One region of the Brevibacillus sp. SKDU10 genome, then DNA from elsewhere that is predicted to be linked to it. Evidence: riboswitches for the same ligand, from Rfam matches in the RefSeq annotation. Region 1 holds a riboswitch; each other region holds the start of a gene.
The links. A riboswitch is a leader RNA that binds a small molecule or an ion and turns the genes downstream of it on or off. The one in region 1 is predicted to bind S-adenosylmethionine.
Positions count from the first base shown of each region.

Region 2: another riboswitch for S-adenosylmethionine. It lies ahead of AYJ08_RS12235 (Na+/H+ antiporter NhaC family protein); the one in region 1 lies ahead of metH (methionine synthase).
Region 3: another riboswitch for S-adenosylmethionine. It lies ahead of metK (methionine adenosyltransferase); the one in region 1 lies ahead of metH (methionine synthase).

Region 1 covers NZ_LSSO01000008.1:24,155-28,728, forward strand. Annotated here, with positions in the region: gene argS (arginine--tRNA ligase) at 1-56, opposite strand, end outside; T-box leader at 262-526, opposite strand; gene AYJ08_RS01325 (hypothetical protein) at 581-1,057, opposite strand; gene AYJ08_RS22690 (YjcZ family sporulation protein) at 1,316-1,414, opposite strand; gene AYJ08_RS22695 (YjcZ family sporulation protein) at 1,467-1,589, opposite strand; SAM riboswitch class I at 1,785-1,884, shown strand; partial or broken gene metH (methionine synthase) at 1,994-4,574, shown strand, end outside.
Region 2 covers NZ_LSSO01000155.1:75,565-80,138, reverse strand. Annotated here, with positions in the region: gene AYJ08_RS12240 (ABC transporter substrate-binding protein) at 1-270, shown strand, start outside; gene AYJ08_RS12235 (Na+/H+ antiporter NhaC family protein) at 622-1,971, opposite strand; SAM riboswitch class I at 2,067-2,172, opposite strand; gene pepT (peptidase T) at 2,529-3,761, shown strand; gene AYJ08_RS12225 (AzlD domain-containing protein) at 3,861-4,193, opposite strand; gene AYJ08_RS12220 (AzlC family ABC transporter permease) at 4,190-4,574, opposite strand, start outside.
Region 3 covers NZ_LSSO01000013.1:63,383-67,956, forward strand. Annotated here, with positions in the region: gene AYJ08_RS01900 (sensor histidine kinase) at 1-175, opposite strand, end outside; gene AYJ08_RS01905 (polysaccharide deacetylase family protein) at 187-1,197, opposite strand; gene metK (methionine adenosyltransferase) at 1,360-2,565, opposite strand; SAM riboswitch class I at 2,696-2,816, opposite strand; gene AYJ08_RS01915 (S8 family peptidase) at 2,889-4,574, opposite strand, start outside.

The sequences.
Region 1 (4,574 bases):
CCCATTTCAGTTAGAGCAGCAGAGATTTGTTCAGCTACTAGTTGTTTGTAATTCATGTTTATTTCATCCTTTCTTTTTAATCAACATAAATTTTCAGGGAATATGTAATCATTCCGTGGAGAAGTGGGATACATCATAAATATAACCATAGGGTATACAAGCACAGAGCGCTTTGATTAGATACAGCGTAAGATTGTTCAAAGCAACAACAGCAAAAAACCCCCCGTCTCTTTTGGATAGATATCAGTAAAAATCAATCCGTAAAGAGACGAGAGGTTATTTTATCATACTCCCGCGGTGCCACTCTTCTTGTTCTTTTCAATTAGACCAATAAATGATCGTAATTGGAAAAAACCTGCTTGATAGCTGTAACGGGCAAACCCGGCAAGCTCTATACATTGTCAATAGACAAGATTCAAGCTGCGTCTCCGAGGTGCGCTTCATCATGGCCGTTCTATCAGGCTTCCACCAATCCTGACTCGCTAGTAGCACGAACCATCATTACTCTCCTCATCATCGAGTACATGGCTATATAGCGTCTAGTATACCCAACAAAAGGCATTCTAGCAAGCAAGGTTTATCATTGGTTCTTTTTTTGCTGATCCCATTGTGGAAAATAATATTTGGTAAGGGCTTCTTTATCAGCGGCAGAGGCGAATAGTTGTTTGTATTGCCGTAAGGAATCAAGGAGCGCACGTTCTGCTCTTGCTTCTTCCTCATTCAAAAAATTTTCAGTAGGGTCAAATGCTAATAAACGATCATCTTTTCCCGTACGCCAATATGCGGTACGCCAACATTCAGGATAATGATATGCTTCCTCACCAAATAAAAGACCCACGACTTGATCAGTGGATAAAGGAAGATAGAATTCATAGGTTTCATGATTACCTCCTGCCATAAGATCAAGGTGGCAAGTTTGGTAATGCAAATAGTGCTGTTCACTCTCATGATGTTTTACGACAGTGTAGATCTCAAAGTCCGTCTCTTCTAGTACCTTTACTGGAATCAATGGGCCCTGAAACACAGATGTATGTAAATATGCTAGTTTGTTTCCCATGAAAAACCTCCATCTATCTTCCTTTTTATCCTAGCAAAGGTTCATTATCTCTACAAGCGAAGGAAGGAATGGATAAGAGATGAAAGGGGCATGTGCCTGCCCCTTCCCCTCTCCTATATTGGTGAGTGTACAAACCTGAGTAATGTTTTTTGGTTTCCTTATGGAGGTATGAAACATTGTAGAATCATGTAGAGGTGGACACAGATAAAAAAGAGCGTAACCGAATTCAGGTTTGCCGGTGAAAGAGCTTCTTATATTTTAGCAGCAGCCGCAAGAAATAATGACCAGTAGGATGAACAGCACTAAAATGAAGCTGAAATTATCACCGAAGAAATTTCCGCAGTAAGATGTACTCATGAAAGAATTCCTCCTTAATGGTTATATGTTTGAAGGTGTCGCTGCTTCGTTGCTAGTTATCGCAGCCGCAGCTTATGATTACCAGCAGAATGAACAACACTAGGATGAAGCAAAAACTCCCGCCTCCCCAGTTACCGCAAAACGATGTACTCATCTGGCAATTCCTCCTTCGCATTGTTATTCTACAGTCTATACATATCTGTCTATCTGGTGTGGGCTTACGCCTAGGGAAAGCAAAATTGGGCAGCAGGCTATAAAAAAATAAAAGATTGGGAGATAATCCATTGACGCCAATAATATCTGAATGTTAAGATACCTGTATTCAAAAGATGAACAAAGCGTCATATTGATTTCTAACTAAATATGATTTCTCTTATCTAGAGAGGCGGAGGGACTGGCCCGAAGATGCCTCGGCAACCGATAGATCAGGTGCCAATTCCAGCAGGGCTGTTTGCCTTGAAAGATAAGAGGGGATAAGTTCCTACTTAACGAACATAAGTAATCCTCTTCTTGCTTTCAGGCAGGAAGGGGATTTTTTTATTTGCCAAGTCTAATGGAGATTACGGAGGGGTATGGGGGATGAACAAACCAACATTGCAAGAGCAGCTAGCACGAAAAATATTGATACTCGATGGTGCAATGGGAACGATGCTACAGCAGGCTAATCTCACAGCGGACGATTTTGGCGGTGAGGAATATGAAGGCTGCAACGAACTATTGAATGTAACAAGACCAGATGTCATCCGGCATATTCATGCTACCTATTTTGAAGCAGGTGCTGACATTGTGGAAACAAACACATTTGGAGCAACAGATGTTGTTTTGGCAGAGTATGACATAGCAGATCGAGATTATGAACTTAATCTGGCGGCTGCACGTATTGCTAAAGAAGTAGCAGATGAATTTAGCGCGGAGTCATGGCCACGTTATGTAGCAGGTTCTATGGGGCCCACTACGAAAACCCTTTCGTTAACAGGGGGCGTTACATTTGAGCAATTAATTCATGCGTACTATCGCCAGGCTAAAGCATTGATGGAAGGTGGGGTAGATGTATTACTGTTGGAAACCTCGCAGGACACATTGAACGTAAAAGCTGGCGGCATTGGCATACGTCAGGCATTTCAGGAGCTTGGCTATGAGCTGCCTATCATGATTTCTGGAACAATCGAACCGATGGGCACGACTCTGGCAGGTCAAAACATCGAGGCCTTTTGCGTGTCGATTGAACATCTCAAACCGATCACGATTGGTCTGAATTGCGCGACAGGTCCGGAGTTCATGCGTGATCATTTACGAACCTTATCTGATCTGGCTTTGTGTGGAATCAGTTGTTATCCCAATGCAGGTTTACCTGATGAGAATGGTCATTATCACGAGTCACCGCAGGGGTTAGCAATGAAAATGAAAGCATTTGCGGAAAAGGGATGGCTTAACGTAGCGGGTGGTTGTTGTGGTACCACACCCGAGCATATTCGTGCGCTACACGAAGCATTGCAAGGTATTACACCACGAGAAAATAAAAAGTCTCATGCAGCTGCTGTATCAGGCATTGAGGTGCTCTATGTTGAGGACGACAATCGCCCTATTTTTGTAGGGGAGCGTACCAACGTGATTGGATCTAAGAAGTTCCGTGACTTGATTGCTGCTGGCCAATTCGAGGAAGGATCAGACATAGCACGGGCACAAGTAAAACGAGGAGCCGCTGTTATAGATATTTGTTTAGCAGACCCTGACCGTGATGAGTACGAGGATATGGAGAAATTTCTTCCATACGTAAGCAGAAAGGTAAAAGCACCGTTGATGATCGATTCCACGGATAAAAAGGTAGTGGAGCTGGGCTTGAAATATTCTCAGGGGAAGGCAATCATTAATTCGATTAATCTAGAAGATGGTCTAGATCGTTTTGAAGAGGTTGTACCATTGATTCATAAATATGGAGCGGCCGTGGTTGTCGGGACCATTGATGAAGCGGGAATGGCAATCACTCGTGAACGAAAGCTGGAGGTAGCTACACGTTCCTATGATTTGTTGGTAAATCAGTTTGGAATTAATCCGCAGGACATTATTTTTGATGCTCTTGTATTTCCGGTAGGAACAGGCGATGAGCAATACATTGGTTCAGCACAGGAAACGATAGAAGGTATCCGCCTTATTAAACAACATTTCCCATTATCTAAACAAATTCTGGGTGTGAGCAATGTTTCCTTTGGATTACCCCCGGCAGGTCGTGAGGTTTTAAATGCGGTCTTTTTATATCACACAACATTAGCCGGGCTTGATTACGCGATTGTTAACACCGAAAAGATAGAACGTTATGCTTCGATTTCTGAAGAGGAACGCAAGCTGGCAGAGGACTTGTTATTTCATACAAACGATGAAACCTTAGCAACGTTTACTGATTTTTATCGGCAGAAAAAGAAAGAGGTTGTAAAAGAGGTATCCAATCTGACGTTAGAAGAACGTTTAGCTAATTATGTGGTGGAAGGCTCGAAGGACGGATTAACCCCAGATTTAACCCTCGCTTTGGAAAAATATGAGCCGCTTGATATTATTAATGGTCCACTTATGAAAGGGATGGAAGAGGTTGGTCGCCTGTTTAACGGGAACCAATTGATTGTAGCAGAAGTGCTGCAGAGTGCAGAGGTCATGAAGGCGTCAGTTGCCTTTTTGGAACCGCATATGGAAAAGTCTGAGTCAACCGTAAAAGGAAAAATCTTGTTAGCTACTGTTAAAGGCGATGTCCACGATATAGGTAAAAACCTAGTGGAGATCATTTTATCCAATAATGGCTATGAGGTAGTTAATTTAGGGATTAAAGTTGCACCGGAGCAGTTGATTGCTGCGTGTCATCAGGAAAAACCAGATGCAATTGGTCTTTCAGGTTTATTAGTAAAATCAGCGCAGCAGATGGTGATTACTGCGCAGGATTTGCGAAGCTCTGGCATTGATGTACCGCTGATGGTTGGAGGAGCGGCGCTCACCCGTAAATTTACGACAAATCGAATTGCTCCTGAATATGAAGGCATCGTTTTATACGCAAAAGATGCGATGGATGGCCTGGACCTAGCTAATAAATTGCAAGATCCGCAAGCTCGACTGAAGCTGGTAGAAGAATTACAAGCGCAAGCGACAGTCAACCAAGCTCAAATAAAAGAAAAAG
Region 2 (4,574 bases), on a different contig from region 1:
GAAAAGCTTGTAGAAATCGTATCGCTTGAAAACCTGTATAAGTTTAATCCAGACTATATTTTCTTAGGATTATACGGTAGCAATCTTGCTGTTGCACAGAAAAAGCTGGATGATATGCAGAAATCAGAGCTTTGGGGTAAGCTAAAAGCGGTTAAAAATGGACATGTTTATATGCTAGATAACCCTACATGGTCTCTTGGAACCTTCCCGCTTGGAAAAGAGAAAGCGATTGAAATGGTCCGTGATCTTGTTTTAAAAAAAAAGAACTAAAGAGTTTATTTCATTCAATGAAGCACGATAAAAATACGTGCGTAGAAAGTAAAGCTACCTTTCCTTTATGGAAGGTAGCTTTTTACGTTTCACTATGAAAGAACTGTTGTGAGAACAACAAGAATAAAGGAGGATAGTGACTCAAAAAAATATTGGTCTTGTTTAAGCGTAGATACATGAACGATTAGAGTGACAGCTAAGGATAAAAAATGATCAATAGAAAAGCAGTAGGTTAATACCTACCGCTTTTTTCATTCTACGTATTTCGTTTTCCTGACATTTATTATAGCGATATTCTGAAGTAAGTAGCATAACTCGTGTGAATTGCTAGTGATGCAAGGAGAATAACCACTAGGATGTCTTATATAGGGCTTCTTCTTTTTCATTCAGAGGTTTTATGATACTAGCTTTTTTGGCATTCGATGAAAAACGTGGAAAGTTAATCACGATTGACACGATGCCGCAAACAGCAACTAGCAGTGGATAAAAAGCAAATGGCAATAGTTCGATTGGTGAAAGCGAAGCAAATCCTGCTGCCGTTAACATTTGGGCTCCGTAAGGAATGATCCCTTGTACGCTGCACGAAAATAAATCTAGTAAGCTTGCAGATTTTCTTGGATCGATTTCATATTGATCTGAAATATTTTTAGCAAGCGGACCTGCGAAAATAATAGCGATTGTATTGTTAGCTGTACACATATTTGTCAGGCTCACAAGACCAGCAATACCAAATTCTGCGCCTTTTTTTGATCGAATATTACGCGTCAATACATGTAATAGATATTGAATCCCGCCATTATGTTGAATAATCTCAATCATTCCGCCAATGAGCATGGTTAGCAATACAAGCTCCATCATTCCACTAATCCCTAGCGTCACATTTTTGAAGAAAGTGGCAAGTGTGTAGCTTCCATCTAACATTCCGATGACACCTGATAAAACAGTTCCTCCCATTAGAACCACAAGTACATTCCAGCCTAGCAAGGCCGCAAGCAGCACTCCTGCATAAGGTAACACTTTGACCCAATTGAAGGTTCCAACTGTAATATTTGTATGACTTCCTAATGTAAGCACGATTAATAGGATGCATGTTAAAATGGCGGCTGGTAATACAATTAAAAAGTTGGTTTTGAATTTATCTTTCATTTCTGTTCCTTGCGTGCGTACCGCGGCAATTGTCGTATCAGAAATAAATGATAAATTATCTCCGAACATAGCTCCTCCGACAACAGTAGCCATTGTGAATGCAACAGAGATATCAGTTTGTTGGCTGATTCCTACGGCAATTGGAGCTAATGCAGCAATAGTGCCCATGGATGTCCCCATTGCGAGTGAAATAAATGATCCGATTACAAATAAACCAACAACTAGAAGACCCTGAGGCAAAACGGAAAGGGCTAGGTTTACGGTAGCTTCAACACTGCCCATTCCTTTAGCTGTTTGAGAAAACGCACCAGCTAACACAAAGATTAATAACATAATAACGATATTTGGATTGCCTGCTCCTTTAGCAAATCGTTCTACCTTTGTGGTAAAGCTATCTTTTCGGTTCATTACTAATGCAACCGTACTCGCGATCAAAATAGCAACAATGATTGGCAGCTGATAAAAATCTCCAGTAATAATTCCAGAGCCAATAAATAGTGCTAAAAATATACCAAGCGGCAATAAAGCCAACGCACTTCCTTTTGTCTGATTCATCAATAACACCCTCTCTATTTCTAAACTTTTTCTGAGAAAAAATGAAGAAGACCTCTTCTTGTGAGAAGAGGTCTTATATGGGATAAGAATCACTCTTCTCATCTTTCAAGCACATGCTTGCTGGATTTGGCACAGCACTCTAAATACGAGTCCGCTGCCGAGGCATCAAAGGGCCAGTCCCTCCGCCTCTCTTGATAAGAAGGTTTCATATTTTATTCTCGGTTGCTTAAGCTTTTTTTACTTTACTCTTTTCTGAGAAAAATGTCAAATATTTTTTAGTAAAACTTAAATTATGCCGAGGATACTACTGCCTAGCTCCATTTTTTCATCATATAGATTCTTCAGTAATTGTTTCCCTTCAGCTTTTATTTTGGAATGTAAATTGCCTTAAAACACAAGATAGAAGACTACTCCGCATATAGGAATGCTTGTATTGTAGGTAATCCGGTAATCCTCCCATTCCAGTTGATAGGTTAGCAATAGGAGTACCAAATGGAAATATCGCCCATCAAGCGGTATAATAAAAAAAGATGTAATGAAAAAGGGAGTGAATTTGAGTGAAGCAGGATATCATAGAGCGTTTTACAAGATATGTAAAGATTGATACACAATCCAATGCCCAGAGCCAGACAGTTCCGTCTACACCAGGTCAGCTAGAGCTGGGTAAATTGCTAGTTGAAGAACTAAAGGCGATGGGACTTTCAGAGGTTGCGATGGATGCAAATGGATATGTCATGGCGACACTCCCTGCAAATACGGATAAGCAAGTTCCCGTAATCGGCTTTTTATCCCATCTAGATACTGCCACGGATTTTACAGGCAAAAATGTTAATCCGCAGGTTCACGAAAATTTTGACGGTAAAGCCATTACGCTACATAAAGAACTGGGCGTTGTTTTATCACCGGAATTATTCCCAGAGCTACCGTCCTACAAGGGTCACACATTGATTACGACCGATGGGACAACCTTGCTTGGAGCAGATGATAAAGCGGGTATTACTGAAATTATGACCGCCATGGATTATTTGCTAAAGCATCCGGAAATTAAACATGGGAAAATTAGGGTGGCATTCACTCCTGACGAAGAAATCAGTAGAGGGCCGGCTCATTTTGATGTGGCAGCTTTTGGTGCGAAATTTGCGTACACAATGGACGGAGGGCCGCTAGGTGGCTTGGAGTATGAAAGCTTTAACGCCGCAGAGCTCAAGCTTACTTTTAGGGGAGTTAGCACGCATCCTGGAACAGCCAAAAATAAAATGCTAAACGCTAGTAAGCTAGCAATGGAATTCCATGCACAACTTCCTGAAGAAGAGGCGCCAGAGTACACAGAGGGCTATGAGGGCTTTTACCATCTTAGCTCAATAAACGGTGATGTCGAACAAAGTAAATCTCAATACATTATTAGAGATTTTGATAAAGATCATTTTAATGCCAAAAAAGAGAAAGTAACAAGCATCGTGAAAAAGATGCAGGAGAAATACGGCGAAGAAAATATCAGCTTTGAACTCAATGATCAATACTACAACATGCGCGATAAAATTGAACCGGTTAAGGAAGTTGTTGACATTGCCTATGAAGCGATGAAAAACCTCAATATCGAGCCGGTAATCAACCCGATCCGAGGTGGTACGGATGGCTCTCAATTATCATATATGGGTCTGCCAACGCCAAATATTTTTACTGGTGGGGAAAATTATCACGGTAAATTCGAATATGTTTCTGTAGATAATATGGAAAAAGCTGTTCATGTTATTATCGAGATAGCTCGGTTGTTTGAAGAAAAAGCATGATGATAGCAAGCTAAAAAGAAATCAAATCCCCTTGGAGTCAACAATTATGAAGTTCATGCACGCATGGCTTCGTTATTGTTGAGCAAAGGGGATTTTGTTTTATAAATATGTACTACATAATCTTAGTAATCCCATCAAAATAACGCCGAAAATGACAGTAATGGCAAGGCTTTTCGTCCGCAAAGCTAATAATAGAGTCGGAACAATCGCCATGAGTGTTAGCCAATTCACTCCGATTGAATCACTGCTTTTATCAATGACACTCTCCACAACGAGGGCTGTGAGAATACAAATAGGTATAAAAGAAAGCCATTTAAGTACAGGGGCAGGCAATTGTAAGTTACGAACCACTAAAAATGGCAGAATACGCGGAATTACTGTTACAAATGTACAACCGAGTATGAGAAGAAGAATGGATAGATTAAGGCTCATTTATCTGTCACCACCCCAATAGTAGCTACAATAACCGTCGCTAAAATTACTGCAACGTGTGAAGGGACCAGAAAGGATAAAACCAGCATAGCTATGATCATATATACAACAAGACTGAGAGAATGCTTGAGCTTTGAAGGCTCCATAGATTGCAATTGCAGGACAAGCAAGGCTACAAACATTGCTGTTAAAGCAAAATCCAACCCAAATACCATTGGATTCGTAATCCATTTCCCAAGAATAGCTCCTAGCATACACGATAAGATCCAAATGATATAAGCGGTAAGATTTAGACCATTCATCCAGCGATCGTTTATCTGCTCTCCCTTTGTAATCTTATTGATAGCAACACCGAAGGATTCATCTGTAACCAGTGCGCCA
Region 3 (4,574 bases), on a different contig from region 1:
TTTGGATCACTTCTGCTAATATTTGCCGTATTTCAACAATCTCTTTTTTGATTGCATTACTTTCCGAACGAGCACCTTCTGCTATCTGAAATATTTGCTCTTTGCTCATTTCAACCGTTCGAATCGTTTTTTTTATGACCCCATCTAGAAGGCTGATATCAATGCCTTTATCCATGGGTTTCCCCCTTATTCTTCCATTTTTACTTTAGTAAATAGTTCAAGGAGCTGGGGTGCACCTACCTTGCGTATTCCTACATCAAATCTCGGGATGGAATACGGATCTTCATTTGGCTTCACAACGTCTCTTCTAGATGTAAAGACATACTGATATCCTGCTTCCTTTGCCGAGTCAATCACAATCTTGCTTTTATAGCCTTGGGGTAAGGAGAGAGAGGCTATAGGCTTTTTCACAAGTTGCTCTAAGCCTATTTTCGACATCTTAAAATCAACAAATAAACGACTTCGGTACTCTTCCTCATTCTCTGCACGTTGGAATTCTTCTAGATATACAGGCTCCGTTCCCGCTTTCTGTACTCCCCACTCATCCAGCTCTTTATGTTCATGTAAACTGAATGTGTGCGAGCCAATATCAACTAAGCCGGAAGCCAGCATTTCGTCAATTTGTTGATAAGCTAAAGGAACGGTCATATTTTCTCGCTTTCGATCCATGGTATCTCTCAATCTACCTGCAATTACAAAAGCTGCAGATGGATACCCATATTCGGAAAGCAACGGATATGCTTGTGTGTAATAACTTTCATAGCCGTCATCAAACGTAAATAAAACTGCATTCTCCTTGGCAGTTACGCCTGTTTGCATAAAAGTGAAAAACTCTCTTAGGCTAATAGGATGAAAGTTATGTTCCTTTATAAATTGTAAATGCTCACCAAACTGCTCTGGTGTTATTACAAATGGCTTATTACTGTCACGATCAATGTGATGATAATTCAAGATGACAACCTTGTCTTTATACCATCTCTCGTTTGATATCTTTTCCTCTGGTTTACTATTTCTAGAAGGAATTTGCTCTACGTCTGACCCTTTAGGTTCTAATGAATGAGACGTATGATCCCCCGTCTTTTGTTGCACATAATCCGTATTTTCTACCCCTACATTCTCTGGTCTAAACCAATACACAAGGATAGAAAACAGCAGAAGAAGAAGGAAAAAGACGAGAAAGAAAGGTTTTTTCTTCATGATGCGCCCATGTTCCTTTCGATCTTATTATAGTGCTTTTCGACAAAGATTTACAGAATCCTCTACGTAGTCTACCCCATTGAAGTTGTACTTGCCTAGCCTTTTTCGCAATTTTCATAAGAAAAAAGAAGCCCAGGAAAATCCTAGGCTTCTCTGTATTTTTTACAGGTTAGCAGCGTCTTTTTTCAGATCTTCTGCTTTATCTGTACGCTCCCATGGTACATTCAGATCATTACGTCCGAAATGACCATATGCTGCGGTTTGTTTATAGATCGGACGACGTAGGTCTAATTGCTTAATAATGCCTGCTGGGCGCAAATCAAAGTGCTTGCGAACCAATGCTACCAAATCAGATTCAGCAATTTTTCCTGTTCCAAATGTGTTTACAGCGATAGATACCGGTTGAGCTACCCCGATTGCATAAGCTACCTGTACTTCGCAATGTTCAGCAAGACCTGCAGCTACAATGTTTTTGGCTACATAGCGAGCTGCATAAGCACCAGAACGGTCTACTTTTGTAGGATCCTTACCGGAGAATGCACCACCGCCATGGCGAGCATAACCGCCATACGTATCTACGATGATTTTACGGCCAGTCAAACCAGCATCCCCTTGAGGACCACCGATAACGAAACGTCCAGTTGGGTTAATGAAGTATTTGGTTTGATCGTCTAATAGGTTTGTAGGAACGATCGGTTTAATTACTTGCTCCATTAGATCCTTTTTAATCTGATCTAGTTCTACTTCTGGAGCATGTTGAGTAGAAATAACAATTGTATCGATGCGAACTGGCTTATCGCCATCGTATTCAACAGTTACTTGAGTTTTACCATCTGGACGAAGGTATTCAAGCGTACCATTTTTACGCACTTCTGTCAGACGACGCGCCAACTGGTGAGCCATGCTGATTGGAAGAGGCATTAATTCTGGAGTTTCGTTGCAAGCATAACCAAACATTAGCCCCTGGTCACCTGCACCGATTGCTTCGATTTCAGCATCAGTCATGCTACCTTCACGTGCTTCCAACGCCTGGTCAACACCTAGTGCGATATCTGCTGATTGCTCGCCGATTGCAGTAATAACACCGCATGTATCTGCATCAAAACCATATTTTGCTCGATCGTAACCAATTTCACGAATCGTATCTCTTACTAGCTTTTGGATATCTACATACGTAGAAGTTGTGATTTCACCTGCCACAAGTACTAATCCGGTGGTAACAGATGTCTCGCATGCTACACGAGCATTCGGATCTTTCGATAAGATCGCATCAAGAATAGAATCAGAAACTTGGTCACAAATCTTGTCTGGATGTCCTTCAGTAACGGACTCAGATGTAAACAAGCGACGTCCTTTTTGCAATTCCATACTTAAAAACCTCCTTCAACTGGAAACATGATATATAGTATGTTTGCCGAGCCAGGTTTCCATCACGACAAAAAGAAAAACCTTTCCCTCCGCTGAGGAAAAGGTTGCTTTTCTAATGCGTTCCTTAACCCTCTTATCGGCCAGAGTGAGTCTAACTATTTAGATAGTTATCCTTTCTCTGCTGGTTAGCACCGCTCAAAACGGTTGCCGGGCTTCATTGGGCCAGTCCCTCCGCCTACTCTGGATAAGAGTAATATCCATGATTTATAGAATAATCTTTTTTTAGAAGGGTGTCAATGTACTTTTGTAAAAAACCCGGTATTTTACAATTGGAAAGATTTAGCTAATACAGTGACCATTTCTCCGCGTTTCACAGGACGATCTGGCTTAAAGGTTCCATCCTGATAACCATGCAACCAGCCATAGTGTGAAAGTGTTTCGATTGCAGCCACCGCCCAATGTGAATGAGGCACATCACGATAAGAAGTACTGGACGATCTTGACACGTTTATTTTTTTAGCACGCGCAATCATCAAAGCCATTTCTGCTCGATTAACAGGTCGATCCGGTTCAATTTTTCCATTGAATCCGCTCATAATCCCCAACTGAGAAGCCTGTAACAAGCTCTCATACGCCCAATGCTTTTTATCTAAATCCTTATAGGTATTAATACCTATTTTACCAGTTGGAAGCTTTTTGGCCTTCATCGAGCGAAGGAGCATGTCTGCGAATTCAGCTCGTGTCATATTAGCATCTGGACGGAAGCTATACGTATTAGGTATGGTAATGACTCCACGTTGAGTTAAACGCCCTATATCATTTCTAGCCCAATGCCCATGTATGTCTCGAAAGCCGCCATACATTTCCTGACGATTTAATGTAAATCGATACGCATCATAGCGGAATGGCGTAGTACTGGTCAACTTTATATAGTATGTCCCTGCTGCTAATTTTTTTTCAAAGACAATGCTATTATCTTGTCCAAAAACCTTTTCAGCTCGAATTGCATATTTCATATCGCGACTATCATAAATACTCATCATGATCTTTACCTGTGGCGGTACATAAGGTGCCCGAATGGTAACATACGTTTCTTTTGGAATCGAAAACGTAAACCAATCGTTATCTGCTTCTGAAGGAATTGTGCCTGTAATCAGACTGTTATTCCCTAGTTTTGTAGCTAAACGATAGGTATCGTTTGGTTCGTTTGGATCTTTTCGTTCAGGCATATAATTGAGCTGAAAAAAGTACTCGCCGCTCACAGCAGCAGGATAGCTGTTCTGAATTTGGAACAAATAGCGACCTGGCGTGACGTTCATCTCTAAGCTTTTTAAAGGATCAGTGACTGAGCTGCTATCAAGGGAAATTCCGCCAGATGTCTTATCGCGTTCTTTACGCACCTTAATTTGCGGGTCTAATCGTAGAGTATCTGTATCCACTCGCAGATAAAGCTTGCCTGGATCACGCACAAAATAGGAAAACCAATCAACATCCTGTGCTGTATGAAAATTCCCCTTGATCTCAATATTATTACCCGGCGGCAGGGGGCGGACTTGATCAATACTATTATTTGGCTCATATCGATCAGGTGCAATGGAAAAACGATTGGTAATGGTATAGCGTAAAGTGCTAGATACCGCAGACCGCTGGAAGTGAATGTGAACCTTGCCCGGCTTCACTGCAATTGTTGCATTTGCTTTATTACCAAGATAATACGTATCTTGAGGCTTTCCATCCTGATAAACGCTAGCTGCCAATGGAGCCAGCGTATCCACCGAAACATCTGCTTTTAATTCTAAGGTTCCCTCATAAGGAATATCCGTGTAAAACCAATCGCTCTTATCTTTATCGCTCAGAGTGCCGCGAATCTGACTTTCCATGGGGAATGCGGCTGCTGTACGCTGTGTATTGTTTGGCTCATTTATATCATCAGGCAGTCTACTCATTACTGCCTTCTGAACATTTAAAAGTCCATATCCTGTCCGCCTGTCCCATCTAACTCCATGTAA